2 regions of the Desulfonatronum thiosulfatophilum genome follow, and region 1 is predicted to be linked to the other one. Evidence: riboswitches for the same ligand, from Rfam matches in the RefSeq annotation. Region 1 holds a riboswitch; the other holds the start of a gene.
The links. Region 1 has a riboswitch for thiamine pyrophosphate ahead of thiE (thiamine phosphate synthase). Riboswitches for the same ligand answer to the same signal wherever they lie in the genome.
Positions count from the first base shown of each region.

Region 1 (14,993 bases):
GATTGCAGGATGCGCCACAGGGGCTTGGTGTGGAAATTGTCCGCCGCGACGGCCAATTCGGATACCGGTCGCTGGAAGGTATAAACCCGAAAGAACCCTTTTGATCCCAGCACGGCCAATCCATCCAAAGTATGGTTCCAGAACTCACGGTCCTCGGACAAATCCCGAAACGGCTTGAGCAACGGCCCAATGTCGTTCTCTGGATACTGCCGCAGCAGTGACTCTTCCAGCTTCTTCACCAGATTTTTGAATCGGATCGGATCCTGTTTGTTCTCCGGAAAATTCCTGTACGTCGGCTGATACAGGGAAAGGCAGGGTGGTTCACAGTTGTCAAACAAACCGGCGGCGTAATCTTTTTCCAATGTGTTGTTCATTCAGACCTCTCTCTGGGTTACGTTAAACTTGATGCGAACTCTCTGCCGAACCGGATGCAATTCTCCACGGCCTCATTGTTGGGGTTCCACTTTTCGCGAATTCCATCACTAACCAAATGAAAGCCGCCCTCTCGCAGTCTGTCGGAGATGATTTTCACCGATTCTCCGCTCCAGCCGAAACACCCAAATGCCGCGGCCTTCTTGTTCTTGAACTGCAATCCCCTTATTTCTTCCAAAACTGCAGCGGTGGCCGAAAGGATGCCCTGGTTGATGGTCGGTGATCCGACCAGGATTGCCTTTGACTTGAAGACCTCGGTTATCACGTCGTTCTTGTCCGACTTGCCGACGTTGTAGAGCTTCACATCAATGTCGCCGTTGGCTTCAGCGATTCCTTTGGCGATGGCCTCCGCCATTCTCCGGGTTCCGTCCCACATGGTATCGTAGATGATGGTGACTTGATTCTCAGCATAGGCATTCGCCCACTTCAGATATTGGTGCACGATCTGCAGAGGATCTTTCCGCCAGATCACTCCATGGCTGGGACAGATCATGTCCACCGGAAGCCCCAGTTCCAAGATTTCCTTAATTTTTTTGTCAACCAGCGAACTGAACGGAGTCAGGATGTTGGCATAGTACTTAATAGCCTCCTGGAACAGTTCCGCCTGGTCCACCAGATCATTGTACATTTTTTCGGACGCCAGATGCTGCCCAAAGGCATCATTGCTGAAGAGGATGTTGTCTCCTGTCAGGTAGCACATCATGTTGTCCGGCCAGTGCAACAGTCTGGCCTCAACAAAAACCAGCTCCTTCGACCCAAGGGTGAGTTTGTCGCCGGTTTTGACAACCTGAAAATTCCAGTCCTGGTGATAATGTCCCTTCAGGGAATTCACGCCGTTTGCGGTACAATAAATGGGAACATCCGGGATATGGCGCATGAGTTCCGGCAAAGCGCCGCTGTGGTCGGTTTCCGCATGATTGGCGATGACGAAGTCGATCTTATCCAAGGGAATTTGCTGTTGCAGTTCCACCAGGAATTCTTGGGAAAATTTGCCCCACACGGTATCAATGAGGGCGGTTTTTTCATCCCGGACCAGATAGGAATTGTAGCTTGATCCGCGATGGGTGGAGTATTCCTGTCCATGGAATGTTCGCAGTTCCCAGTCGACCTTTCCGACCCATGTGACATTGTTGTTGATTTGAAAAGCCATCAAGGGCCTCCAATTATGCATGACCGGGAGACCGGTCAGGATTTGAGATTGAACGACGGTTTTTACTAAACGTTGGGGGTGCGTGGATCTTTAGACCATTTGGACACGGGATCGGCCGCACTCGTTTCGTGCGGATCGCCGTGGGCGGTAGCGGTATGTGGTACAGCCTTTTCACCCTCGGGATAGGGTTTGTCCGTGGCATCCAGATCCGCTCGAGATTCAGCCTTGGAGCCAATATCCTCCGCCTCCGTGCGCTCCAGGATGTCCTTGGCCTTTTTCTTCCAGTCCCGGTCGTCCGCATGAACGGAGAGAAGAATCCCTCCCTGCTTGATCCGGCCTTCGTAGCGATTGGCTTCGTATTCAGGTATCCCCATGCCCACCAGGGCGCCGGCGATCCCCCCAACCAGTCCTCCGGCGCCGACGCCGGCCAGGGCCGCCATAATGGGACCCGCGGCAACAAAGGGGCCAATACCGGGAATGGCCAGCAAGCCGATACCCGCCAGCCATCCCAATCCTCCCCCGATCACCGCGCCGGTCCCGGCGCCTGTGGTCGCCCCTTCAGGAGCTTTCGTGGACTTGTCGATCGCGAATTCCTTGTTCCCAATATTTTCCGGAAAAAGGACGGAGATGTCCGTGTTGCGAAAACCTTCTTTCTTCAGTTCGTCCACCGCCCGTTCAACCATTGGACGGCTTGGATAAATGCCGTAAACGGCGATGTTTTTTGAAGCCATGTTTACTCTCCATTTCTAAGATGGCTGCTATCGTCGAAGTTTGTTCGCGCATCTGGCATGGAGGGAGAAGAACTTTCAGCTCTTCTCCCCCCATTGCGATTATTTCAGCTTTTTCTTGATTTTCTGCTTCTCCTCCTCAACCTTCTCCGCCATCATATCGAGCTCATCTTTACTCATCGCCTTTTCAGCGGCCTTGAACAGCTCGGATTCTTCTTCCTGGATATGATGCTCCACGAGTTCCTTGAATACGCTTACCTTGGCGCCCCATTTGTCGTCGTCCTTCGGCATTTTATCGAGTTCTTTCAGGACCATCTCACTTACATGGTGCTCCTCCATACCTTCCATGGCCTCTTCCCGGGCCTCTTTCTTCCCCATCAACGGCGTGTAAAAGATGGCCTCTTCGGCCTTCATATGCGGCACAAGCTCCTGCTTGAGGGTATGAAACAATTCTTCTCTTTTTTTGGAATCACTTTGTTTGCTCGCCTTCAGTTTCCCGAGGATGCCTTTCACCTCTTGATGGTCCTTCTTAATCATCTGAAATAACTTGTTCATCTCTGTTCTCCTTGTTGAATTTGAGATTGCTCCTGACTCGTAAAACTCACTTTGATCCCTGCTATAAGTGCAACATCGCAGTGAAGTACCGGGGTGCCAGAGTCGAATGTATTTCGTTTTTACCTTGCCCTCGACAAAACCGTCACTAGGGAAAAGCCGTAATTATGGTGGGGTGATAATGTATGGCGGCAGCTTTTCTCTTCGTAGCGAAGGCTGACCCGTTTCGCTATTATAGCATAACCATTTAAATTTAATTAAGTATTATGCTTCGCCGGACGATTGCCGCGGTGCCTTCAATTAAGTTGAATAGTATTATGAGTTCTTGAGCTTTGCTATTCGCGCGCAAGTAGCGCGACATCCTTAGAATGCCAAAGTGTACAAACCAGGAACTTTACAGGTTCTAAAGGATACGGTACCAGTTTATTCATTGCTGGGGGAGCCGTTGGGCTGAGAGGGGGCGATCGCCCCGACCCTTGGAACCTGATACGGACCATGCCGTCGTAGGGAAGCAGCCACGCACTGCCTTTTCGGACCGCCACGCTGCATTTTAGGTCCCGGAAGGGCATTTTTTTGCCCCCGTTGTCTCCTTCTTCGTCTCACCCGCCACTTTCCGCTTCCAGCAAGAACGACGCTGGGTATCAGTTCGTATTTTTGCGAATCTATGCCCTGACTATTTATATATAGCTGTGTTCACACAACCCAAAGAGGCAATCATGAACAATCCGCTGCACGCCGTTGATCTCTACTGCCTAACCAGCGAGGAGCACTCCCTGGGGCGATCCAACGTGGCCGTGGTCCAGGCCATGCTGGACGCCGGAGTGAAGCTGGTCCAGTACCGCGAAAAATACAAACATGCTGGTGAAAAGCTCCGGGAATGCGAGCTCATTCGGGAGATGACCCGCAAGGCCGGTGCGCTGTTTCTGGTCAATGACGACGTGGCCGTGGCCCAGGCCGTGGATGCGGACGGGGTGCACGTGGGGCAGGACGATCTGCCCGTGCCCGTGGTCCGCCGCCTGCTCGGTCCGGGCAAGATCATCGGCCTGTCCACGCATTCTCCGGAACAGGCCAGGGCCGCGGTGGAGGCAGGGGCGGACTATATCGGCGTCGGGCCGATTTACGCCACCAGGACGAAAAAGGACGTCTGCGCTCCCGTGGGCCTGGAGTACCTGGAATGGGTCGCGGCCAACCTGACCATTCCCTTCGTGGTCATCGGCGGGATCAAGGAACACAACATCGCGGAAGTAAAGCGGCGCGGCGCAGGCTGCGTGGCCATGATCACGGAAATCGTCGGTCACGAGGATATTGCCGGCCAGATCCGGACTTTGCGCAATCGCATGCACTCAACCTTTCAGGAGATCGGATCATGAGCTGGACCACCCAGATGGACGCGGCCCGCAAGGGTATCATCACCCCGCAGATGCGTATCGTGGCGGACAAGGAAAACATGGCGCTGGAGACCCTGGTCCAGCGCATGGCCCAGGGTACGGTGATCATACCGGCGAACCGCAACCACGCCCACCTCGATCCGGAAGGCGTCGGGCTGGGCCTGCGCACCAAGATCAACGTCAACCTCGGCATTTCCAAGGACGCCTGCGACATGGACCTGGAAATGGAAAAGGTCCGTCACGCCCTGCGCCTGGGAGCCGAGGCGATCATGGACCTGAGCTGCTTCGGCAAGACCCGCGAGTTCCGCCAGGCGCTGATCGCCGAGTCCCGGGCCATGATCGGCACGGTGCCCATCTACGACGCCGTGGGATTCTACGACAAGAACTTGTCCGACATCAGCGCGGACGAGTTTTTCGACGTGGTCCAGGCCCATGTGGACGACGGCGTGGATTTCCTGACCATCCACTGCGGATTGAACAGGCTGACCGCCGAACGGATCGAGAAAACCCAGCGCCTGACTTCGCTGGTTTCCCGGGGCGGCTCGCTGCTCTACGCCTGGATGAAGGAGAACAACGCCGAAAATCCCTTCTACGAGCATTACGACCGGCTGCTGGAGATCTGCGCGCAGCACGACGTCACCTTGAGCCTGGGCGACGGCTGCCGGCCCGGATCATTGCACGACGCCACGGACGCGGTCCAGGTCCAGGAAATGATCGTCCTCGGCGAGCTGACCAGGCGGGCCTGGGAGCGCAACGTGCAGGTGATGATCGAAGGTCCCGGCCACATGGCCCTGAACGAGATCGCCGCGAACATGGTCCTGGAAAAACGGCTCTGCCACGGCGCGCCGTTCTACGTGCTCGGCCCTCTGGTCACGGACGTAGCCCCCGGCTACGACCACATCACCAGCGCCATCGGCGGAGCCGTGGCCGGCGCCGCCGGCGCGGATTTCCTGTGCTACGTCACTCCGGCCGAACACCTGCGCCTGCCCACGCTGGACGACATGAAGGAAGGAATCATGGCCGCCCGCATCGCGGCCCATGCCGCGGACATCGCCAAGGGCATCCCGGGCGCGCGGGACTGGGACGACAAGATGTCCAAGGCCCGGGCCGACCTGGACTGGGAGGCCATGTTCAACCTGGCCCTGGACCCGGAAAAAGCCCGCGCCTACCGGGAATCCTCCCGCCCGGCCCATGAGGATTCATGCACCATGTGCGGCAAGATGTGCGCCGTGCGAACCATGAAACGCCTCAAGGAGGGCAAAGACATCCGGCTGGATGATTGAGAAGGGACTTGTAATAAGACCTCGAAACGGAAAAGATCCGGTGTGTCTCGAAGATCAGCGAGTGGCGTTCACATCACTCATAAGCCGGCGCTACGCTTGATTTTTGCAGCGAATCTTGAGTAGATCAACCCAACTGATTGTGGATTCCCCGGATTCCGCCATTTCAACCGCCTCACAGGAGCAGCGTCATGCATCTTGGAAAACAGATCAGACTGGAACGGATACTGAACCGCAACACCCGGAGAGCCGTCATTGTGCCTCTGGATCATGGCGTGACCGTGGGACCGTTGTCGGGCCTGATCGACATGCGCCAGACCCTGAGCCAGATCGCGGGCGGCGGGGCCAATGCCGTGGTCATGCACAAGGGTCTTGTGCGCTGCGGGCACCGGGGCAGCGGACCGGACATCGGCCTGATCATTCACTTATCAGCCAGCACGTCCCTCTCCCCCTTCCCCAACGCCAAAACCCTGGTTGCCACGGTGGAAGAGGCCATTCGCCTGGGCGCGGACGGCGTTTCCGTGCACGTCAACCTGGGTGATGAAAACGAGCGGGTCATGCTCGAGGACATGGGCAAGGTCAGCGCCACGGCTGCTTCCTGGGGAATTCCCATGCTGGCCATGATGTATGCAAGGGGCCCGAAAATCGTCAATGAATTCGATCCGGCTATTGTGTCCCATTGCGCCCGGGTGGGCGTGGAACTGGGCGCTGACCTGGTAAAGGTGCCCTACACCGGGGACATGGAAAGCTTCCAGCGGGTCGTCGAGTCCTGTTGCGTGCCAGTGGTCATTGCCGGCGGACCGAAGATGAACAGCGTCCGGGACGTGCTGCGCATGGTGGCCGACTCCGTCAGCGCAGGCGGCGCGGGGTTGTCCATGGGCCGGAACATCTTTCAGGACGAAGATCCGAAAACACTGCTCAAGGCGCTGCACGGCATCGTGCATGACGACCTGAGCGTGGATCAGGCCATGGAGAGGCTGGGACGCGATGGTTGATCATCCCAGCACTTTTCCATCAGCCGGAGAAAACGATCCCGTCATTCCCTCCCCCCGCGGGAGAGGGCGTCGATGGCTGGGCAAGCTCCTGCTTTTACTGCTGGCACTCCTGATCCTGGTTGGCGGCCTGGCAGCCTGGGATGTCTACCGTTTTCTGCACGTTCCTCCTCAGGAACCCGGAGAGAGCCGGATCGTGACCATCACACCGGGCATGTCCATGGTCCGCATCAGCAGTCTTCTCGAAGAGGAGGGCGTGGTTACCAGTGGGCTGCGTTTTCGCCTCTACGCCCAGGCCATGGGACAGGCGGCTTCGGTTCAAGCCGGGGAGTTCGCCTTGCATACCTCATGGCTGCCTGAAAGGGTTTTGGACGTACTGACTTCCGGGCGGGTATATCTGCACCGGTTGCAGGTGCCGGAAGGATTGACCTGGTGGCAGGTCGGGCAGCTCGTGGAGCAATCAGGTCTGGCCGATTTTGAGAGTTTCGCCCGGGCCGTGGCTGATCCGGACGTCCTGCGAAAACATCATATCCAGGGAAAGAACGCCGAAGGATTTCTTTTTCCGGAAACCTACTTCCTGCCGCGGCCCCGCAACAAGGACGCCCGGCCCATCGTGGAAATGATGCTCAGGTCTTTTTGGCGGGTGGCGGATGAGCAGCTATGGCCGGAAGGTAGGCCGTCCTGGGATGTGGTCCGGGAAACGGTGATCCTGGCCTCCCTGGTGGAAAGAGAGACCGGATTGGCAGAGGAGAGAGAACGCATAGCCGGTGTCTTTGCCAACAGATTGCGGATCGGCATGCGCCTGCAGTGCGATCCCACGGTCATCTACGGTTTGGGACCGGATTTCTCCGGACCACTCCTGAGGGTCCATTTGGAGGACGCCGCCAACCCCTACAACACCTATGCGCATTCGGGCCTGCCACCCGGCCCCATCGCCTCTCCGGGCCTGGCGTCCATGAGGGCCGTGCTGGAGCCGGAACAGCACAATCTGTTCTATTTCGTCTCCGCTGGAGACGGGTCACACAACTTCAGCCGGACCCTGGAAGAACACAACCGGGCTGTGCGCCAATTCCGGATGCTGCGCCGAAACTAGCCCGAACAGCCAAGGTTACGGTACCTGAAAAAACTTATCCAGGCGCAAGGTGAACTATCAGCAATGTCTCATCATTGAAGGAAATAAAAAAAACCGGATTAAATCCGGTTTTTATGTTCTGTTCTGAGAAAGAAATAGCGGTCAAAAGTACGAGGGCTGTGCCTCTCCTGAAGAGGAACCGGATTGTTTCTCCGCCTTTTTGAGAGCTTGTTCCACCTTGCTTTTCAATTCTGTCAGGTCCACGGACTTGACCACGTAAAAATCAGCGGCAATGGATTTCAGATCGTGCTGAAAGCTGTCGTAAGCCGTGCACAGAATAACGGGAATGGATTGATCTTGACTGCGGATTTCCTGCAACAGATCCAGACCTGATCGATTTCCCTCCAGCTTGATGTCCAGGACCACCACTTGCGGTTTTTCCCGGGACAAGACCTCTAAAATATTCTCCGAACCATCCGAAGTGACCACTTCATAGTCTTCTACCTGGAGTTCTTCCTGATATAGCAGGCGAATATGATGTTCATCGTCGACTACGAGTATTTTTCCCTTGGCCATACTGACCTCCTTGGTGGGGCGCATTCAGTTCCATAGTTTCGCAGAATGATGCGACGGTTAGAGCAGATAAGCAGATATAAACGCAGCGCCGAACATGCGCTGTTATGGACACGGCGGCCATTATGGTACACAGATCATCTACGGGCCTCAACTCCAATGAAACAGTTGAGTTTGCCCGCCTACATGGATAGACAAAGAACAAATTTTTGTCGAGGTAACATTATGATTTCCGTTCGTTTGGAACCCAAGGGCAGGGAGATAGAGATCACCAAAGCCTCCACGGTCCTGCAGTTGCTCCGTCAACTCGGGCTCGGCCCCAATGCGGCACTCGTCATCCGCAACAAGGAGTTGCTCACCCCGGATCGCCGAATCAACGCCGGAGACACAATCATCGTCCGCGGCGTGTCATCAAGAGGGTAATCATGAAATGCCGCAAATGCAAAGCCCTGGCCGCCGTTGCGCTGCCCAGCCACAACACCGCGTTCTGCGCCGAATGCTATCCGGATTTCTTTCGGTCCCAGGTGGAACGATCCATTCATCGCCACAAGATGATCGCGCCCCAGGAGCGGGTTCTGGTCGCCGTAAGCGGAGGCAAGGATTCCCTGGCGCTGATCATGCAACTTCAGGAGCTTGGCCATGACGTGCACGGCCTGCACGTGGATCTGGACATCCCGGACTCGTCTCCTGAAGCACGTCGGGTCTGCGAAACCTTTTGCGAATCTCTGAATGTACCGCTGACGGTTGTCGAGCTGCGCCGCGAGGGGCTGTCCATTCCCCTGGTCAAATCCAAGATCAAGCGCCCGATATGTTCGGTGTGCGGCAAGTTGAAAAGATACTATTTCAACAAGTTTGCCATTGAGAACAACTTCTCCGTCCTGGCCACGGGGCACAATCTGGACGACGAGGTCAGCCGGCTTTTCGCGAACACTGTGCGCTGGGATTCCGCCTACCTGAGCGACCAGGGACCGCTTCTGCCCGCAACCGCCGGATTCGCATCCAAGATCAAGCCGCTGTATCGCCTTACTGAATTCGAGATCGCCAATTTCTGCTTCCTGCGCGGTATCGAACATGTCACGGCCCCCTGCCCGTACAGTGCCAAGGCGAGTTTTCCCATATACAAGGGCCTGTGGTCCGATCTCGAAACGCGGATGTCCGGAGCCAAGGTCCAGTTTTACGAAAACTTCCTGCGTGACGGCCGTCCGGTTTTCGCGGCCTGGGCGGATCGAAAGGAGAGTGCATTAGTGGCCTGCTCCAGTTGCGGTTATCCCACTTCCGCGGAAACATGCGGCGTTTGCAGGATCAAGAACATGGTCGGGCAGGAGCAAGAGGCATGACGGCGGCATGGTCGACTCCCCGCAATCCGCGCTGAGCAGACTGCTTGGTTCGGTCCGATTTCCGGACATGGCCTTGATCCGCCGGAAGCTGGACACGAGGGAACTCGGCGACGTCGCCGAAGTCCTGGCCGCCCAGGCCGGCGACCTGGATCTCGCGTCCCGGATCGCTCCCGGACAATCCGTGGCCATCGCCGTCGGTAGCCGGGGCATCCACCGCTTGGACCAGGTGGTGCGCGCACTGGGCGATCTGTTCCGGGGACTGGGAGCCCAGCCGTTCATCGTCACGGCCATGGGCAGCCACGGCGGCGCCACGGCCCTGGGCCAGGAGCAGGTTCTGGAGAGTCTGGGCATCACCGCACGGTCCATGGGCGTGCCCGTCCGATCAGGGGTGGAGACAGTTGAACTTGGAACCACCGCCCAAGGGATGCCCGTGCTGGTGGACGCCCTGGCCGCGCGGGCCGATCATCTGGTGGTCGTCAACCGCATCAAGGCCCACACCAAGTTCAAAGGGCCGGTGGAAAGCGGGCTGATGAAAATGCTGGCCGTGGGTTTGGGGAACGACCTGGGTGCCCGGCGGCTGCACTCCCTGGCTCCGGTGCACGGGATGTTCGCGCTGATCGAATCCACGGCTCTGACCATCCTGAAACGCGGCAATCTGCTCTGCGGCGTGGGGCTGGTGGAAAACGGAGTGGGACGGCTGCACACGCTGCGCATCCTCCTTCCCCAGGAGATCCCTTATCAGGAAAACCACCTGTTGACCCTGGCCAAAAAGCTTGCCCCGAAACTGCCTTTTTCCGAATTGGACGTGCTGATTGTGGACCAGATCGGCAAGGACATCAGCGGCACGGGCATGGACACCAACGTCACCGGGCGCAACCGGGACATTCTCGGCGACTTTGCGACGTCCACGCAAATCAAGCGGATATTCGTGCGTGATCTCAGCCCGGGAACCGAGGGCAACGCCCTGGGCATCGGCTTTGCCGACGTGACCACGGATCGGGTGGTCCGAAGCCTGGACTACTCCAAAACGATGATCAACGCCCTGACCGGCCTCAGCCCGGAAAAGGCCGCCCTGCCCCTGCACCTGCCCTCGGACCGCCTGGCCCTGGCCGCCGCCATTCACACCTTGGGCGCAATCCCGCCGGGCGAACTGCGCATTTCCCGCATCCAAAACACCCGAAGCCTGGAACGACTGTACGTCTCGCCAGCTCTACTCCAGAACGCGCCTGCCGATCAGGAACTTCTGCATCCTCCCAGGCCCATGGATTTCATCGGCGATGATCTGGCTCCTTTTCCATGCTTGCCTGTGCGCAAAAATATTCTCTTCAAAAATGCTCACAAAGAAGAATAGCCTGATATTCGACAGATAGATTAGGCCATGCATGGCAGCGCATTTTTTTTCATTTTTTGTACTGAAGCCATCAAGGGAGAAAGATTTGTTCCATTCATTGAAGACCAAAATATTTTTTCTGGTATGCGTAATTCTCGCCCTGGTGGCTGTTCTCGTACTGTACTTCACGCACCGGGACGTGGAAGAAGCCATGTTCGACGCCGAACAGCGCAGCGCCCGCAACGTTTTGGAGCTGGTGGAGCTGAACATCCAGAGCGGATATCGGGACTTGTTGCGCAGCCGAATGGATGCGGTGAATGCGCATCGCCGCACGCTGCAGGGCATGACCATGATGGCCCATACCGGTTTGGACGAGATATTTGCCGCTGCCCCGCCAGCCGAGAAAGCCGGGCAAGATGCCATGCAGCGTGCCCTGGACTGGTTAAGCGCTCCCACCTTTGTGGAAGGAACCGAGCTTCTGGTCTTTGATCTTCAGGGCGTGCTTTTGGCCCACCCGCACAAGGAAGCCCGAGGTTCCAATCTGAACCAGATCCAGGACATCAAGGGCCTGCCCCTGGCCAGGGCCGTGGAGGAGGAAGTCCGGCGGCAAGGCCATGCTTCGGCCACCTTTTTCTGGCCCTGGACCGACCACGCCCATCCGGTCAAGAAATTCGGGTGGTTCGTTCATTACCCGCTCACGGACTGGATCATCGGGGCAGCCGTGGACATCGAAGAACTGGAACGGGAGGGTGAACGCAAGCTGGAGGAGTTGATAAACAATTTGCGGGTCAACTTCAGCAAGATCCGCATCGCCAAATCCGGCTCAATAGCGCTTTTCAACGCCCAGGGCGAGATGCTCATTCAGCCGGCATATGAGGCCCTGAATCTTGAAGGTGCGATCAACGAACTGACTGGCGGCCTCATCCTGGAAGAACTCAAGGCCGCGGCTCAGAGCAGGGAACGGGCTTCGATCCGCATCGTGCTCCGGACTGAGGAGGATATGCAGCTCCGCGAAATAGAAGCGTTTAGCGGGTACTTCAGGACCCTGGGCTGGTATGTGGCCGCCATGGGTTTTGTCGATGAGATCAGCGCCCCGGCCCGGGATCTGGTTTCGCGCCTGAGCCTGATCATCGCCGGCGTGCTTCTGGCCAGCCTGGCCCTGGGGCTGCTGCTGGCCATCCGGCTGACCAGGCCCCTGAACGCCTTGACGGATTACGCCAAATCCATGCCCGAGACGGACTTCACCTCTGCCGATCCGCGCAGCACGGCCATTGATCACCTGCCGCGCCAGAACAAGGACGAGGTTGGCAGGCTCGCCGAAGCCCTGATCTTCATGGACCACTCCCTGCGGGACAATGTCCGCTCTTTGCTCGAAACCACGGCGCTCAACGAGCGCATGGAAACCGAACTCAGCGTGGCCCGGGAAATTCAGCTCGGCCTGATCCCCAAAACGTTTCCGCCTTATCCCGAGCGTCCCGAGTTCGACCTGTACGCCGTGCTGGAACCGGCCCGGGAAGTCGGGGGAGATCTCTACGACTTTTTCTTCATCGACGAACATCACTTCTGCTTTGCCGTGGGCGATGTCTCGGACAAGGGCGTTCCCGCGGCGCTGTTCATGGCCGTCAGCCGGACCCTGTTCCGGATCGCCGCGGTCGAAGAATTGAACCCGGCCCGGATCATGGAAACCATGAACAATAACCTGGCGCCCAACAACCCCAACTCCATGTTCGTGACCTTGTTCATCGGAGTCCTCGACGTCCGCACGGGTGAGTTGCGGTATTCCAACGGCGGACACAATCAGCCGGTCATTGTGGACCGGGACGGCAAGGCTCGTTTCCTGGAAGGCCGCAGCGGTCCCATGGTCGGCGCCATGGAGGATCTGCCCTATAGTCCGCTGGAAACGAATCTGGCTCCCGATGAATTGTTGTTTCTCTACACCGACGGCATCACCGAGGCCATGAACATCAGGAAGGAGCTGTACTCCGACGAAAGGCTGCTGGCCACCATGGAGACACTTCCGGAACGCGACGCAACCGCCGCAATCCGGCACGTTCAGACCGACCTGGCCCTGCATGTGGCAGAAGCGGATCAGTCCGACGACATCACCATGCTCTGCATCAAGTTTCGCGGCATGGCGCCGCCGGCAGCATAGCTTTGCGAAGGACGAGCCTGAGGGGTGTCGGCAAAAGGCAATAACAGGGATCGCCCCTACGGTATCACCTCCACTGCGTCCCCGACCTGCACCGGACCGCCTAAGAGCACCCGGATGAAAATGCCCTCCTTGGGCATCACGCAGTCGCCGGCTTGGTGAAATATGGCGCACCGGGTATGGCATTCCTTGCCGATCTGGGTCACCTCTCCCACGGCCGTCTCGCCGATGCGCAGCTTCGTGCCCAGGGGCAGAACAGGCAAGTCAATGCCCTCGGTGGTCAGGTTCTCGGCAAAGTCGCCCGGCCCCACCTTTAACCCTGCGTCCTGCATCTTCTTGATGCTTTCCATGGCCAACAGGCTGACCTGGCGGTGCCACGGCCCGGCATGGGCATCGTCCTGCAGCCCGTGTTCCGCCACCAGCATCCCCTGATTGATATTTTTCTTGCGTTGCCCCTTTTTAGGGCTGGTGCAAACGGCGATAATCTTTCCCATGCGGACCATCCTCAAAGTCTAAGGTTTTCTTGAATTACCAATGCCCTTCGGGCACTGAACACGTTGTATCACGCAACCGTCATAATCCAGCAAAATCAATTCCAGATCCATTGTCCCCCGTGCCCAGCAACGACAATGGCGGCAGGCCGCTTCCAGAACCCTGCGGACAGCCTGCTCGCAGCAGCTGGAGGCTCGCAACAGGTCAAGGGCATGCCGTGCCGTGTTCGCCTCGGCAATGGATGCGGCCAGGTCCCGTTCCACGCCTACCCGAAGCGCCAGTTCGGCAAGCGCGTTAAGATCCACCGGGAACAGGCGGGCATGGGTCTGTGGACGGCCCTGGGCCATTTTGACAAGCTTGCCCCAGAATCCTCCCCAGACCAGGCGGCTCATGCCCCGCTGGGAAGCCTGACGCAGGGCGAAGCCCGGATGGTCTCCGACCTGGATGAAGGCTGCTCCGGGAAGTTCCGGCAGGACGGCTTCCAGAAAACGCTGCCCCCGGCCGCCGGTACTCAGAGCAACAGCGTCCAGCTGTTCAGCCAGAGCCACGTCCAGACACTGACGGATCGTATCCTTCCACGCCGCGTGGCTGAACGCCTTCACCGTGCCCCGGGTACCCAGAATGGAAATGCCGCCGAGTATGCCCAATCTTGGATTGAGGGTTTTTTCCGCCAGGACAAGTCCCTCCGGGACCTCCACCAGAACATGGACCCGGGCGGTCAGGTCAAGACGTTCCAGCGTCTCCAGCAACGCGCGTTGCATTTGCCGCCGCGGTCCGGGATTGATGGCCGCCTCACCCACCGGCACGGGCAGCCCCGGACGAGTGACCGTGCCAACGCCCTTTCCCCCCTGGATAACAACCTCCGGATATGCCGCCGCCTCCATTCGGACGCGAACCACGATGGCGGCGTTGTGCGTGGCGTCCGGATCGTCACCGGCCCGTTTGCGGACAGTGACGCGCACCGCCGGCCCTGCCGAGCCGTCCGGTTCCGGTTCCAAGTGCTCGACCGGGATGATCAGCCGCACATGTCCGTCCGGACAAGGAATGCCGATCCGATGGTTCCTTTTTCCTGCAGCTAAAAAAAGCAGCCCGGCCTTTGCCGCGGCAACCGCCGCTGAACCGGTGGTGAAGCCGATGCGGACCTTGCCCCGTCGGTTCATCTTATCGCAAAACCGATAAACGTTTCTTCAAGACCATCACGCATCCTCCGGATCAGGCTTGGTTGCGGCCTGCAGAGCCATCCCGGCCAGAGCGTTCAGAGCGGCAGCGGCCAGGGCCGAGCCTCCTTTGCGGCCACGGACAAGAATGGACGCGATACTCTCGTTCTCCAGCAGCGCCTGCTTGGATTCCGCGGCCTGGACAAAGCCCACGGGCATGCCGATGACCAGGGCCGGGACGACCCGGCCTGCATCCACCAGCTCCAACAGCCGCAGCAACGCCGTGGGCGCGTTGCCCACCACCCAGATCGCGTCGCGGTGCTCCGCCGCGGCCACGTCCACGGCTGCCGCGGCCCGGGTG
Region 1 is NZ_FMXO01000003.1:77,344-92,336, reverse strand. Features, by position in the region: gene BLP93_RS03115 (baeRF3 domain-containing protein) at 1-374, opposite strand, end outside; gene BLP93_RS03110 (anaerobic nitric oxide reductase flavorubredoxin) at 392-1,582, opposite strand; gene BLP93_RS03105 (DUF3341 domain-containing protein) at 1,648-2,313, opposite strand; gene BLP93_RS03100 (hemerythrin domain-containing protein) at 2,413-2,865, opposite strand; TPP riboswitch at 3,288-3,389, shown strand; gene thiE (thiamine phosphate synthase) at 3,579-4,232, shown strand; gene thiC (phosphomethylpyrimidine synthase ThiC) at 4,229-5,533, shown strand; gene BLP93_RS03085 (2-amino-3,7-dideoxy-D-threo-hept-6-ulosonate synthase) at 5,722-6,525, shown strand; gene mltG (endolytic transglycosylase MltG) at 6,518-7,615, shown strand; gene BLP93_RS03075 (response regulator) at 7,757-8,170, opposite strand; gene BLP93_RS03070 (MoaD/ThiS family protein) at 8,393-8,590, shown strand; gene BLP93_RS03065 (PP-loop family protein) at 8,593-9,504, shown strand; gene BLP93_RS03060 (nickel pincer cofactor-dependent isomerase, group 22) at 9,512-10,855, shown strand; gene BLP93_RS03055 (SpoIIE family protein phosphatase) at 10,941-12,986, shown strand; gene BLP93_RS03050 (MOSC domain-containing protein) at 13,043-13,477, opposite strand; gene cbiD (cobalt-precorrin-5B (C(1))-methyltransferase CbiD) at 13,496-14,635, opposite strand; gene BLP93_RS03040 (precorrin-8X methylmutase) at 14,672-14,993, opposite strand, start outside.

Region 2 (14,993 bases), on a different contig from region 1:
AATCGGCAGAGCGGGTGGCTGTTAACCACTAGGTTGGCGGTTCAAATCCGTCCCGGGGAGCCATAAAAATCAAGAGGTTAGATGAAAGTCTAACCTCTTTTTTTTACGTCTATTGGCTGACTCAATCAAACAGTCAGCTTTCATGATCATCCAGCACCCGCCGCACTATGGTCGCCATTTCCTTCATCTGATACGGCTTTCCGAGGAAGCCCTTGGCCCCGGATGCCATGGTGTCTCTGCCTTGGCCATTCGCCGAATATCCGCTGGAAATGACAACTTTGACGGCGGGATCGAATCGCAACAGTTCCTTGAGGCATTTGTGCCCTCCCATGCCGGGCATGTTCAGGTCCAGCAGAACCAGGTCGATGGGAGAATTTGGCTCTTGGTACATCTCCAATGCCTGTTCTCCGTTGACGGCCATTCGAACGCTGTAGCCCAGCATTTTCAGGGCTTCCCAAGTCAATTCACGAATTTGAGGGTCGTCATCCACCACCAGGATGGTTTCGCTGCCGCCCTCGATGGATGATTCCTGTGAATCTTCCTCAGTCAAATCTTCGTCCCCTCGCTCGGCAGGCCAGAAGACCTTGAACGTCGTGCCGTTGCCCGGTTCGCTGTAGCATTGAATATGCCCGCCATGGCTCTTGACGATGCCGTAAACCGAGGCCAGACCCAGGCCGGTGCCCTTGCCGACTTCCTTGGTGGTGTAGAAGGGGTCGAAGACATGCTCCAAAACCTCCTTGTCCATGCCGGAGCCCGTGTCCGTGACGGTCAGGAGCACATGAGGCCCAGCGGAAGCGCCCGGATGGAGCCTAATAAAAGCCTCGTCCAGAACCGTGTTGCTTGTCTCCACCATCAGCTTTCCGCCTTCGGGCATGGCGTCCACGGCATTGCCCGCCAGGTTGAGCAGGATCTGTTCGATTTGCACCGAGTCGGCCAGAAGCGGCCAGACGGACGGATCAAGATGCAGTTCCAGGGCGATCATCTTCGGGATGGTTCGCTCAAGAATGCGAACCGCTTCTTGCACTTCATGGTTCAGATTTACCCGCGCCTTGCGCGATTCGGCCTTGCGGCCGAAAAGCAGCAGTTGTCGCACCAATTGGGCCGCGTGGTTTATGGACTTGGCCACGTTCTGCAGCCGGGTCGCGTCAGGATGATCCGACGGCTTGCCCTGCAGGAGCAGTTCGATGTTGCCGCCCATGGCCTGGAGCAGGTTGTTGAAGTCATGGGCCACGCCCCCGGCCAGAATGCCGAGGGATTCCATTTTCTGGGCCTGGAGCAAGGCTTGCTCGGTCTGCTTGAGTTCAGTCAAGTCAACATCGATGCAGATCAACTCGGGGCTGCTCCCAGGTATTTGGAATATGGCATGGCTGGTGAAGACCGGCACCCGTGATCCGTCCTTGCGCTTGAGGATCAGTTCCGCGGCGGGAGCGGGAATACCGGTTTCGGTCATCTTCTTTATTTCCCCAACAACTTCAGGTCGCATCTCTGCCGGAATGATCAGGTCACAGAGATTCTTTCCCAGAGCCTCATTCGGCGTATAACCGTAAATTGTCTCAGCTGCCTTGTTCCAAAAGAGGATCGTGCCGTCCATCCCATACCCCTGAACCGCAACCGTAGGGACATGTTCGAACAAGTTCCGAAAACGTGCTTCACTCTCGCGTAGCGCATCCTCGGCTCGTTTGCGCTCGGTGATGTCTTGATGGGTGCCTATCATGCGAATTGCCCGGCCTGATGCATCCCTGGACGCCGCACGGCCACGTCCCAAAATCCATTTCCAGGCTCCATCCCTGGATTGCATGCGGAATTCGACGGCAAATGACTCAATACGGTTTTCAATACAATCGAAGTTCCTTTTAAAGGCTTCCTCCCTGTCGTCGGGGTGGATCAGGTCGAGCCATGAATTCACATGTGTCGGAATATCAGTGGACTCATAACCGAGCATCCTGGCATACCCAGGACTATAGTAGACTTGGTCGGTTTGAATATCCCAATCCCAGACTCCGTCGTTGGTGGCATCCATGCTTAATCTGAATCGTTCCTCGCTCTCCCGCAGTGCCTCCTCGGCCTGATACCGAGAGGTGATGTCATGGTTGACGATAATGGCTGCTTCAACTTTTCCCTGCTTATCCAACACAGGAGCGGAATAGTTGAGAATGATTTTCTTTTTGCCGTCAAAGGCTTCAATTTCCAGAAGTTCGTCGACAATGGTTTCGCCTTTGTTCACGGTGTGCACCAGGGCCCAATCATTCGGCGCGATTTCTTCTCCAGAGGGCAGACGTTTGGCATTGAAAACGCCGTACTCTTGCTGGTCGACATTGGGTTCTGCCCCCCAAATAGCCACCCCTGCCGGGTTTCCTTGCATAAGCTTCCCGTTCTTGTCCGCGATCCATAGGCCGACGGGCAGGATTTCAAACACTTTTCTGAACAGGTTCTCGCTTCTGCGCAAAGCTTCTTCGGTCTGCTTCAGATTGGTGATGTCCACATGGCATCCCACCATGCGGACCGGAGTCCCGTCAGTGGCCCACTCGATGACCCGCCCTGCACAGATGACCCAGACGGTGGAATCGTCCCTGTGCCGATAGCGAACCACATTGTAGAAAGGTTCCCGGCCCCTGCTTTTGACGTGTCGATCAAAAATTTCAAGCACAGCAGGAAGGTCTTCGGGAAAGATGATTTTCTGCCAGGCTTCCGGCGAACTCTCCATTTCATGATCTTCGTAACCGAACATGCGCTTGAAGGCCGGACTCAAGTACTCGGTGTTCTCCACCAGATTCCAGTCCCAGTAACCAGAGAGGGTTGATTCCAGGATGTCCTTGAGGATTGTTTCGCTTTTCAGCAAGCCCTTCTCGGCTCGCTTGCGATCCGTTATATCCGTCGTAAATCCTTGATACGCAATGATATGCCCATCCTTATCCCTGACAGCTCGCGCATTTCTTGAAGCCCAGAACTCGGTTCCGTCCCGGCGACGGAACCGGCTCTCATGGTTGATCACCTCGCCGTGCGTTTCCAGCAGCCGGGTAAACAGCTTTCGATCTTCCGCATCGACGTAGATTTGCCTGGAAATATCCGTGGTGGAAGCAATCAGTTCCTCGGGCGAATCGTAGCCTAACATTCCGGCCAATGCTGGATTGGCTGAAATGTAGCGGCCATCAGGCGTGGATGTGAATATGCCGATAGGCGCAAGATCAATAAATTCCTGGAGGTCAGCGCCTATTATTTGGTGATTGGTTGCTGATGTCGTTGTGAGCAAGACGACTCCATGGTTGAGAAATCAATCATGTTTTGGTGGTGGGTATTAAGGCAAGCCGGATCAATCCCTGTAGGTTAGATATACAGAATAGTTTAGGAAACCATAAACAAATATACGGAATCAAATCAAGCATTCAGCAAAGGTCCGGTTTGCCTTGATTATGTGGCCTCGCAAACCCCACGTCGGGCAGGTGAAGTCAGGATCGCCGGAAGACGACTGAGCGGGCAGGCGGCACTGCCCCAATGCGCGGATCAGGATGGTGTCGGCGTGAGATGCCACGTCAGGATGGCGTCAGCCTGTCTGGCCGCAGCCAGGGCCACGATGGGAGCCTGGGGAAGGTTGGTAAGGCAACAGGTGGAGGTTTCGTCGCCCACGAGGAGGAAGCCGGGGCGGACCATGCGGGTGCGGATTCTGTCCGGATCGCCGTATCCGGCAACTCCTGACGCGGCGACGAACAGTTCTTTCACCGGAACCATGGACTCGGCCAGCAGTTTCTTGGCGCCCGGATCGTCCACGCATTCCGCCACAGCGGTGCACCGGGCAAACAATTCATGGACATTCCGGCCGGTGATTCGCGTTTCGAACAGGTCAAGCTCCAGATTGGGATTGATCCGCAGGAGGTTGGCGGCCAGGGCCGCCACCTTGGGCTGGCCGATCTGGTCCGGAAAGAAGAACTGCCGGTTCAGGTTGGAGGCTTCCACCCGGTCGAAGTCCACCAGCACGAAGCGCTTGAACCCGGCGCGGACCAGAAAATGCGCGCAATTGGAACCCAGACCTCCGGCCCCGGCCAGGCCGATGCGCGCCTGTTGCAGCCGTTCCAGGGCTTGGGTGCCGATGTGCCCGGCAATACCTTGCTCCGTGAAGTTCACGCCGCCTTCCTGTCCAGCGGTTGCCAGTCCTTGAAAACCGGCTGAAAACCTTTGCCGCGGAGCATGGCGGCGATCTCCTCCACAGTGCGGGGGTCATTGACTTCAAACTGGGGCGTTCCGGCATTGCTCGAGCCATGTCCGCCCACGGACGTGGACACTCCCGCGGAAAGCCGGGTCACGCCCAGGGGGAGGAGGTTTTCCCGCAGCCGCGCGGACTCCCTGGTGGACAGGGTGATGGACGCCCGGGGCAGATACAGGCGCTGGGCCAGGAGGATCTGGGTCAAATCGCGATCCGAAACGGGCCGGTCCGGCTGCCAGTCGCCTGCATGGGGGCGCATTCGCGGCAGAGAAACCCCGATTTCCGTGCCGGGATAGCGATCCTGGAGCCAGCGCGCGTGCATGGCCGTCCAGAAGGCGTCGACGCGCCAGTCGCCAAGCCCGTACAGGGCGCTGATCCCCACCCAGCGCATGCCGGCCAGGCAGCCGCGTTCCGGCGCGTCCAGGCGGAATGCGTAGTCGCGTTTCGGGCCGCTGAGATGAACCTGTTCGTACAGTGCCGGATCGTAGGTCTCCTGGTAGATGGTCAGCCCCTCGGCCCCGGCCGCGATGAGCCGGGCGTATTCCGAAGTGGTCAGGGCATATACCTCCAGGACAAGGCTGGGGAAGAACTCCCGCAGCACTCCCAGGGCTTTTTCCAGATAATCCAAGGGCGCTTTGCGGGGGGCATCCCCGGTGAGCATGAGGATCTGCTTCAGGCCCGTGGCCGCGATGTCCCGGGCCTCGGAGCGGATCTCCTCCAGGGACAGCTGCCGGCGGGTGTTGACCTGTCCGGAGTTGAACCCGCAGTACACGCAGCGATTGGTGCAGTGGTCCGAGATGTACAGCGGGATGAAGAGCTGTACGGACCGGCCGAAGTGGCGCAACGTGACTCCGGCAGCCTCTTGGGCCAGGGCCTCGAGCAAGGTCCCCGCTGCAGGAGAGAGCAGGGCCAGCAGATCATCGGGACCGAGCCGGTCGCGGCCCAGCGCCCGAATCACGTCCTGCTCCGTGCAGGCCTCTGCGGCCGCGGGCACGTCCAGGCCCCGGTACTGATCGAGCAGGGTGTGGAAGCTCATGGGCGTGGGGGGGCGGCGTCTTCGACGGACGGCTGATCCAGAAAGCCCGTCAGGGGGGAGGACGGAGCGGCGCGTAGGCGCTGGGCTCCCGGTCCGGCCAGATATCCCTGGCGTCCGGCCCGCACCGCGTCCGCGAAGGCTCTGGCCATGGCCACCGGGTCATTGGCCGTGGCAATGGCCGTGTTCACCAGCACCGCATCCGCGCCCATCTCCATGGCTTCGCAGGCATGGGAGGGACGGCCCAGGCCGGCGTCCACGATGATCGGCAGGTCGATCTCCTCGATCAGGATGCGGATCATCTCCTTGGTCCGTAGGCCGCGATTGGTGCCGATGGGCGCACCCAGGGGCATCACCGCCGCGGCCCCGGCCTTGACCAGGTCTCGGGCCACGTACAGGTCCGCGTTGACATAGGGCAGGACCACGAATCCCTCCTTGGCCAGGATCTCCGTGGCCCGGACCGTGGCGTAGCCGTCCGGAAGCAGATGGTTGTTGTCCGAGATGACCTCGATCTTGATCCAGTTGCCGCACCCCATGGCCCGGGCCAGCCGCGCGATGCGCACGGCTTCGTCCGCGGTGCGCGCGCCGGAGGTGTTGGGCAAAAGCCGCATCCGGGAGGGGATATAATCCATGACGTTGCCCGTGGCGGAGTCCAGATCCACCCGGCGCAGGGCCACGGTGATCACTTCCGATCCCGAGGCTTCGCAGACCGCGGGAATGACGGCGTCGTCGCCGTACTTGCCCGTGCCGATGAACAACCGGCTGTGCAGGGTTTCCGTGTCGATGCGCAGATCTTCGCTGGACATCACCCACCTCCCACGAAACGCAGCAGTTCCAGATGGTCGCCTTCTCGAAGCGTTGTCTCGGAAAATTGCTCTCCAGGTATGATCTCCCGGTTCAACTCCGCGACCACGACGGCCGGATCAAGCCCCTTGCTCGTGATCAGCTCCTGGAGCGTCAGGGGGGCTGTCAGGTGTTCGTTTATTCCGTTGATGAGGATGTGCATCGTTGGTTCCAGATGTGGCTTTGCGTTTATGCGCGTTTAGACTGAAAAATCAAACAGTAACATTCAGATCAACCCTGCGAAAACGGACTGGATACCCGCCTTCGCGGGTATGACTGATTCGGAAGCGGCATGGCAAAACAAGTCATTCCCGCGGAGGCGGGAATCCAGTGCAAGGATGATGCTTTGCACCAGGATGTGCTGAATGGCTTCCAGAAATTTACACAATCAACCAAAAGCAGTGTAATCAAAAAAAACGCCTTTTCGGAGCCGGGAGGCAGCTGGTCCGAAAAGGCGGTCTTGTTTCAAAAATGCGGTGCATGGCTGCTTTCCTCCGACGGCATGATCCGTGTCAGGTTCCAAGGGTCGGGACGGGTTGTCCCCTCTCAGCCTCGCGGCTCCCCCAGCTATTGGGAACCGTAGTGGAAAGCAGTTGGAGTGTAAAGGATACGAACGCCCCCACGACTTCCCCATCGCAATCGAAATCGCCATCGCCATCGAAATCGCAATCGCAAGAAATATTCGCCATTGGTGCAGCGCCATCTTCATCGCAGACATGAAGATCGATTTCGATTCCGATTGCGATTTCGATTTCGAGATGGATGGGGAGTGGTGATCGGGGGGGAAGGTTTTGCTTGCCAGGGAGGGAATTATGGCCTAATTAAACACGGTTCAAAATTCGCACATCCTTCGTATGGCCCGAGGGTCTCTCGTCCGGGACGAGAGTGAGCGGGCGCGTGAACGGAGGGTGGAGGAAAAACCCAATTCGAGGAGTATTATCATGGCGTATGTGACAATGAAGCAAATGTTGGAGACCGGCGTGCACTTCGGTCACCAGACCCGACGCTGGAATCCCAAAATGCGGCCCTATATTTTCGGTGCGCGCAACGGAATCCACATCATCGACCTGCAGCAGACCGTGCGCATGTTCCATAAGGCGCATGACTTCATTGCGGAGACCGTTGCCCAGGGCGGCAAGGTCATGTTTGTCGGCACCAAGCCCCAGGCCCGGGAGATCATCAAGCAGGAAGCCGCGCGGGCCGGCATGTATTCCGTAACCCATCGCTGGATGGGCGGTACCATGACCAACTTCCAGACCATCCGCAGCAGCATTGATCGTTTGAAGAAGCTGGAGACCATGTTCGAAGACGGAACCATCAACCGTTTCGTCAAGAAGGAAATCGTGCGCATGCAGCGCGACGTGGAGAAGTTGAATCTGGCGCTGGGCGGCATCAAGGATATGGACGGCCTGCCCCAGGCAGCCTTCATCATCGATCCGAACCGGGAGCAGATCGCTGTCCAGGAGTGCCGTAGGCTGAACATCCCCGTGGTCGGCGTCGTGGACACCAACTGCGACCCGGATCTGATCGACTTCATCATTCCCGGCAACGACGACGCCATCCGCGCCATCAAGCTGTTCTCTGCAAGTATCGCTGATGCCTGTATCGAGGGAGCCGCCAGGATGCGCGACGCTGCCGGCGCGGAGCAGAAAATAGAAGACGAACAACGCGCTGACGAAGGCGCCGAGCAGAAGGCGGCCGATGCGACGATCAGCACAGATGAAAGAATACTTGACGCTACGGAGGAGAAGTAAATGGCAATTTCCGCAAGTTTGGTAAAGGAGCTGCGCGAGCGAACCGGCGCGGGCATGATGGACTGCAAGAAGGCGCTGGAAGAGTGCGGCTGCGACCAGGAGAAGTCCCTGCTCTGGCTGCGTGAAAAAGGCTTGTCCAAGGCCCAGAAGAAGTCCGGCAGGGCGACTTCCCAGGGCTATATCGGTTCATACATCCACTCCAACGGCAAGATCGGGGTCATGGTCGAGTTGAAATGCGAAACCGACTTCGTGGCCAAGAACGAGAAATTCCTGGAACTGGCCAAGGATCTGGCCATGCAGGTGGCTGCCACTTCGCCGCTGTGCGTTGCGCCCGAGGACATTGATCCCGAGGTTCTGGAACGCGAACGGCAGATCTTCACCCAGCAGACCAAGGATGAAGGCAAGCCGGACAACATCATTCCGAAGATCGTGGAAGGCCGGATGAAGAAGTTTGCCCAGGAAGTCTGCCTTTTGGAACAGGCCTTCATCAAGGATGATTCCCGTAAAATAAAGGATCTGATCACCGAGACCATCGCCGTGCTCGGGGAAAACATCCAGGTCGGCCGGATCGTTCGTCTGGCCCTGGGCGAGGAGGCGGCCTAGCTGCCGAAACGTCATGCAACTTAAATACCCCAGGGTACTCCTCAAAATCAGCGGCGAGGCCCTGGCCGGGCCCAAGCCGTTCGGAATCGACCCCGAGACCATTGACACGTTTTGTCAGGAGATCGTGGACGTTGCCGACTTGGGCATCGAATTGTCATTGGTGATCGGCGGAGGGAACATTTTTCGAGGACTCTCCGCCGCTTCCCAGGGCATGGACCGGGCCGGCGCCGACTACATGGGCATGCTGGCCACGGTGATCAACTCCCTGGCTGTTCAGGACGGGCTTGAAAAGCTGGGGCTGACCACCCGCGTGATGACCGCCTTCCCCATGCAGCAGGTCGCCGAGCCCTACATCCGTCGCCGGGCCATCCGGCACCTGGAAAAAAAACGGGTGGTGATCTGCGCTGCGGGAACCGGAAATCCGTTTTTCACCACGGATACCGCGGCCGTGTTGCGGGGAGCCGAACTCAAGGTTCAGGCGATTCTCAAGGCCACCAAGGTGGATGGAGTCTACGACAAGGATCCCAAACAGCATCAAGACGCCCGGTTGTTCACCCACATCTCCTACATCGACGTGTTGAAAAAGCGCCTGCAGGTCATGGATTCCACGGCGATTTCCCTGGCCATGGACAATAATCTGCCCATCATCGTGTTCAACTTGTTCACCGCGGGCAACATCAAGCGGGTCGCATTGGGAGAAGACACGGGAACGCTGGTCACAGGAGGAGAATAAGCATGGCTTCCGTATTGAACGACAACAGAGAGCGCATGGAGAAAACCCTGCAAAGCCTGGACAAGGAATTCAAGCGACTGCGCACCGGACGGGCTTCCTCGGCCCTGCTGGAAGGCATCCGCGTCGATTACTACGGCACACCGACTCCCTTGGAGCAGATGGCCTCCATATCCATTCCGGACAGTCGGACCATCGCCATTCAGCCCTGGGACCGAGCCGCCTTCAAGGATATCGACAGAGCCATCCTCAAGTCCGACCTGGGATTGAACCCGGTCAACGACGGAAAAAACATCCGGATCAACATCCCTCCGCTGACCGAAGAACGGCGCAAGGAACTGGTCAAGATTGCCAAGAAGTTCACCGAGGAGGCTAAAGTCGGCATTCGCAACATCCGCCGCGATGCCAACGACACCCTGAAGAAGCAGGAAAAAAACAAGGAAATCACCGAGGACGAACTGCGCAAGATCCAGGATGACGTCCAGAAACTGACGGACGAGTACATCGCCAAGGCTGACGAGGTTTTTGCGGCCAAGGAAAAGGAAATCATGGAGATTTGAACTGGTTTGTCTTCACTTCCTCAACATATCGCCATCATCATGGACGGCAACGGGCGCTGGGCCGAGCAGCACGGGCTGCCCCGCAATGAAGGGCACAAGGCCGGAACCCAGGCAGCCCGCAAGGTCGTCACCCATTGCCGTAAGCTCGGCATACCGCACCTGACGTTCTATACTTTTTCAAAGGAAAACTGGTCCCGCCCCCGCGAGGAGATATCGTTTCTCTTCGACTTGCTCCAGGCGTATCTCAAGGACGAGATGGACTCCCTGCTGGAGCGCGATATCCGGTTGCAGGTCCTGGGCGAGTGGTCCGACCTGCCCTTTTCCCTGCGCCAGATCCTGCGCCATGTCTGCTCCCGGAGCAGCCACTGCAGGTCCATGGTCGTCAACCTGGCCCTGAACTATTCCGGCCGGGAGGAGATCCTGCGGGCCTGCAGAAAACTCATGGATCAGGGGCTTGGCCCGGAGCAGCTTACCGAAAGCCATTTTGCCGCGCAGCTGGATACGGCCGGCCAGCCCGATCCGGACCTGATTATCCGGACCAGCGGCGAGCAGCGCCTGAGCAATTTTCTGCTCTACCAAGCGGCCTACAGCGAATTGTACTTCACGCCGGTCTTCTGGCCGGATTTTGACGAATCCCACCTGCAGACGGCCCTGGATGTATATGCCGGGCGGTCGCGCCGTTTCGGGGGCCTGGAGGCGCCGACAGCGGAAACCTCCTCGAGCAAAACATGACCCTGACTTCTCACCAAAAGCGACTGTTGACCGCGCTGCTGCCCCTGCCCCTGCTGCTGTGGGTGCTTTATGCGGGCGGATGGCCGCTGCTGTTGCTGGTGATCGTGCTTTCCGCCCTGGGACAGTGGGAATTCTACGCCATGTTCTGGCAAAAGGAACAGCTCGCGAACAAGTTTTTTGGGATCGCGGCGGGCTCGATTTTTTTGCTCGGCGTCTTTCTTTCTCCGGCCGCCGCGCCGATTCTCCTGGCGGTATTTTTTTGCCTGTCCGGGGTCCTTTTTGTCTCGACCTACGCCGGAGCGCCGGATTCCACCCGCTACCAGGACGCGCAGATCCTGTTCCTCGGCGTCTGCTATCTTCCCCTGCTGTTGCATTTCGCCCTGGCCCTGCCATGGCCGGCGCTGCTTCTGGTGGTGGCCGCGGCCTTCATCTCCGATACGGGCGCCTATTATGCCGGATCGATGTGGGGCAGGCGCCACGTCTGGCCGGCCATCAGTCCGAAGAAGACCTGGATGGGCAGCGCGGGCGGAATGACCGCCTGCATCCTGTCCACCGTGATCATCGGTCTGATCTGGGGAACAGCCGGCGTCCCGGCCCTGGTGCTCCTGGGAGTAGTCCTGAATGTGGCATCCCAGTTTGGCGACTTTTTCGAATCCGCGCTGAAACGTTCCCGGGCCATCAAGGATTCAGGAGCCCTGTTGCCAGGTCACGGCGGCGTCCTGGACCGCATCGACAGCCTGCTTTTCGCGCTTCCCGCGTATGCCGCGCTCAGTTACCTCCATCCGTTTTTCGGATAGCAGATGATCGGGCCTCTTGCGGCACAATAATTCCTTTTTCGTCAACAACTTATTCTGAAGTCTGCATTCATGCCCATGCCCAATGGTTTCAACTACATCAGCGCCGTTCCCGGATCCGGATCTTCAATCGCAGCGGACAATCCCCGGCGGCTCGTCATCCTGGGCAGTACCGGTTCCATCGGACAAAGCGCCCTGGGCGTGATCCGCGAGCATCCGGAGCGGTTCCGGATGCTCGGCCTGGCCGGCGGGCGCAACATCCGCCTTCTGGCGGAACAGGCCCGGCAGTGGCGACCAGGGATGCTGGCCGTACTGGACGCTTCCCTGGCCCGGGAACTCGCGGAACTGTTGCCCCCGGACTATTCCCCTGAAATCGTCCACGGCAAGGAGGGCTACGAATCCCTGGCCACGCTTCCTGAAGCGGAGCTGGTGATTTCCGCCCAGGTCGGAGCCGCGGGCCTTCCGGCGACCCTGGCCGCGGCCCGGGCCGGCAAGGTTATTGCCCTGGCCAACAAGGAATCCCTGGTTCTGGCCGGAAACATGATCCGCGAAGCCTGCCGTCAATCCGGGGCCATGATCCTGCCCGTGGATTCCGAGCACAACGCCGTGTTCCAGTCCTTGCGCGGCGAAAAATCATCCAGTCTGAAGCAGATCATTTTGACCGCGTCCGGCGGCCCGTTCCGGGATCTGGACGCGGCCGACCTGGCCGGGGTGACGGTGCGCCAAGCCCTGGCGCACCCCAACTGGTCCATGGGCGCGAAAATCAGCGTGGATTCGGCCACCTTGATGAACAAAGGGCTGGAGGTCATCGAGGCCTGCCTGCTGTTCGGAGTGGAGCTGGAGCGCGTTGCCGTGCTGATCCACCCCCAGAGCATCGTTCATTCCCTGGTGGAGTTCGAGGATCGTTCCCTGCTGGCCCACATGGGCCCGGCGGACATGCGGGTGCCCATTTCCTACTGTCTCGGCTTTCCCGATCGTTTGGGCCTGCAAAGCCTCGCCCCCCTGGATCTGCTCCAGGCCGCGACCCTGTCCTTTTCCGCGCCACGGTCAACGCTGTTTCCCTGCCTGGATCTGGCAAGACAGGCTTTTGCTTCCGGCCCGAGCCACCTGGTGGTGCTGAATGCGGCCAACGAAACCGCGGTGGATCTCTTCCTGAAGGAAAAACTGTCCTTCATGAACATCCCCGCGCTGATCCGCCACTGCCTGGACGAACATCCCGGAGAACCCATGGATTCCCTGGAGTCCATCCTGGACCTCAGCGCCCGGACCCAATCCCGCGCCCAGAACTGGGCCGTCAGGTAAAGAAGTTGCATGGCGGAGATTCGTTCTTATCTGTTGCAGTTGAATTAAAATCGAAACCGAAAAAGCGATAAATTAAATCGTTCGATTACGATTTCGATTTCGATAAGAATTAAAAACTTGTGATGTGCTATTTTAGCCAGACATTAAACTAACCCAACGAGACGAGATAAGAATGCAGAGTGTTATTGCCATTGTTCTTGTGCTTGGGGTGCTGATATTTTTTCATGAGCTGGGTCATTTCATCGTGGCTCGATTGTTCAAAATCGGCGTTCCCGTTTTTTCTCTTGGCTTCGGGCCGAAGCTGTTCAGTTTCGTCTCCGGTGGAACGGAATATCGGCTTTCCGCTGTTCCCTTGGGCGGATACGTCAAACTGGCCGGCGAGAGTGCCCAGGAAGATCTTCCTTCGGACATTCCCCCGGAAAGCAGTTTCAGCCTGCGCCCGCCGTGGCAGCGCATTCTGGTGGTTGGAGCAGGGCCGGTTTTCAACTTTGTCCTGGCGATTTTCATCTACTGGGGGCTGTTCTGGTATCACGGCCAGCAGGAACTGTTGCCCGTGGTGGGCCAGGTGCAGGAGAACAGCGCCGCCGAAGCCGCCGAACTGCAATCCGGAGACAGGGTCCTGACCATCAACGGTCAGGAGATCCAGTACTGGCGTCACCTTTCCGACCGGATTCAGGAGTCTGAAGGCCAAGCCATGCACCTTACGGTCCTGCGCGACGATCAGGTCGTGCAGCTGACGGCCGAGCCCCAGGTGGCGACCCGCCAGAACATTTTCGGCGAAGATATCCGGGTGGCCATGCTTGGAATCACCGCCGCCGGGGAGACCCAGTCCATTGCAATGGGACCGGGAACGGCCCTGATCGCCGGAGCGGAACAGACCTGGGAAATCGTCACCCTGACCGTCCAGGGCATTATCAAGCTCGTCGGCCGGATCATTCCCGCGGACAATATCGGTGGGCCGATTCTCATCGCCCAACTGGTCAGCGAACAGGCCGCCGAGGGGTTGACCAACCTGCTGGCCCTGACCGCCCTGATCAGCATCAATCTCGGCCTGCTGAACCTGCTTCCCGTTCCCGTGCTGGATGGCGGGCACATCCTGTTCTACACCATCGAAACCATCACCGGAAAGCCGCTCAACCCCAGGGCGCAGGAAATCGCCTACAAGTTCGGCCTCGCCTTTCTGATCGCGCTGATGACCTTTGCCGTGTTCAATGACATCACACGCTTCTTCAAGTGACCATGCCCCTGAAGACATGAAGGACAAGCTCCTCCTGGTGCTTAACGGCGCCGAGGAGCGCGTCCAGATCGTCCTGGCCCGCGGAGGCAGCCTGGTCCTGCATCAGGAATGGGCTGCTCCGGCCCGGGTGATGCGCTTCCTGGTTCCGGCCCTGGAACATGCTCTAAGCATGTTGGAGCTGCGGATGCGGGACGTCTCCGGCATTGCCTGCGTGCGCGGGCCGGGAAACTTCACCGGGTTGCGACTGTGCCTGGCCACCACCTACGGGTTGGCCATGGGTGCCGGACTGCCCATGGCCGGGCTGGACTACATGCCCGCCCTGGCCGCCGGCCCCGGGCCGATGCTCCACGGCCGGCTGGCCGTGCTCACCCATGCCCGCTCCAACCAGGTCAATTGCCAGCTGTTCCGGGTTCCGGACATGACCCCGCTCAGCCAGCCCGAAACCCTGGCCCTGGATGATCCTTCCTCTCTTGAACCCCTTTTGGATTCGGCCGCGGATACCGCCGCGGGCCCGCTCCATGTCCTGGGCAGCGGCGTTCGTCGCAATCTGGCGGCACTGCAAGCCTTGCTTCCCCAAGCCCGTTTTCTTGATTCCTCCTGGGACAATCCCCGGCCGGAAGTCCTGATTCGGCAGACCCTTGCGGTCCGGTTCTCCTTTGATCCGGTTGAACCGCTGTATCTGCGGCCCTGCGACGCCGAGGAGAATCTGGAGGTTTTCGCGGCCAAGCGGGGCATCAGTCCCCTGGAGGCTCGGGATCGGCTCCGCGTGGCCATGGAGGGCGAGACATGAGCCAGACGCGAAAGCTTTGCATTCACGGGCACTTCTATCAACCGCCGCGCATGGATCCCTGGATGCGGGAACTGCTGCCCGAGGGCAGCGCGGGTCCGGGACTGAACTGGAACCGCCGCATTCTCCAGGAATCCTATGCTCCCCTGGCCTGGGCCCGGCGTCGGGACGACCATGGCCGGATCACGGACATCGTCAACTGCTATTCCTGGATCAGCTTCAATTTCGGTCCGACTTTGTTGTCCTGGCTGGAACAGGACGATCCCCAGTGCTACGCCCGGATTCTGGAGGCCGACCGCATCAGTCTGGAGCGCTGGGGTCATGGCAACGCCCTGGCCCAGTGCTATCACCACATGATCATGCCCCTGGCCTCGGAACTGGACAAGGATGTCCAGCTGGCCTGGACCGCGGCGGATTTTC
Region 2 is NZ_FMXO01000007.1:27,216-42,208, forward strand. Features, by position in the region: tRNA gene BLP93_RS06890 (tRNA-Asn) at 1-63, shown strand, start outside; gene BLP93_RS06895 (PAS domain S-box protein) at 134-3,250, opposite strand; gene thiF (sulfur carrier protein ThiS adenylyltransferase ThiF) at 3,502-4,119, opposite strand; gene thiH (2-iminoacetate synthase ThiH) at 4,116-5,234, opposite strand; gene BLP93_RS06910 (thiazole synthase) at 5,231-6,037, opposite strand; gene thiS (sulfur carrier protein ThiS) at 6,037-6,237, opposite strand; TPP riboswitch at 6,547-6,649, opposite strand; gene BLP93_RS16625 (hypothetical protein) at 6,668-6,850, shown strand; gene rpsB (30S ribosomal protein S2) at 7,016-7,828, shown strand; gene tsf (translation elongation factor Ts) at 7,829-8,431, shown strand; gene pyrH (UMP kinase) at 8,445-9,164, shown strand; gene frr (ribosome recycling factor) at 9,167-9,721, shown strand; gene uppS (polyprenyl diphosphate synthase) at 9,728-10,453, shown strand; gene BLP93_RS06945 (phosphatidate cytidylyltransferase) at 10,450-11,250, shown strand; gene dxr (1-deoxy-D-xylulose-5-phosphate reductoisomerase) at 11,320-12,549, shown strand; gene rseP (RIP metalloprotease RseP) at 12,722-13,786, shown strand; gene tsaB (tRNA (adenosine(37)-N6)-threonylcarbamoyltransferase complex dimerization subunit type 1 TsaB) at 13,803-14,576, shown strand; gene BLP93_RS06965 (DUF3536 domain-containing protein) at 14,573-14,993, shown strand, end outside.
Region 2: linked by a shared signal. The riboswitch ahead of thiS (sulfur carrier protein ThiS) and the one ahead of thiE (thiamine phosphate synthase) in region 1 are both predicted to bind thiamine pyrophosphate.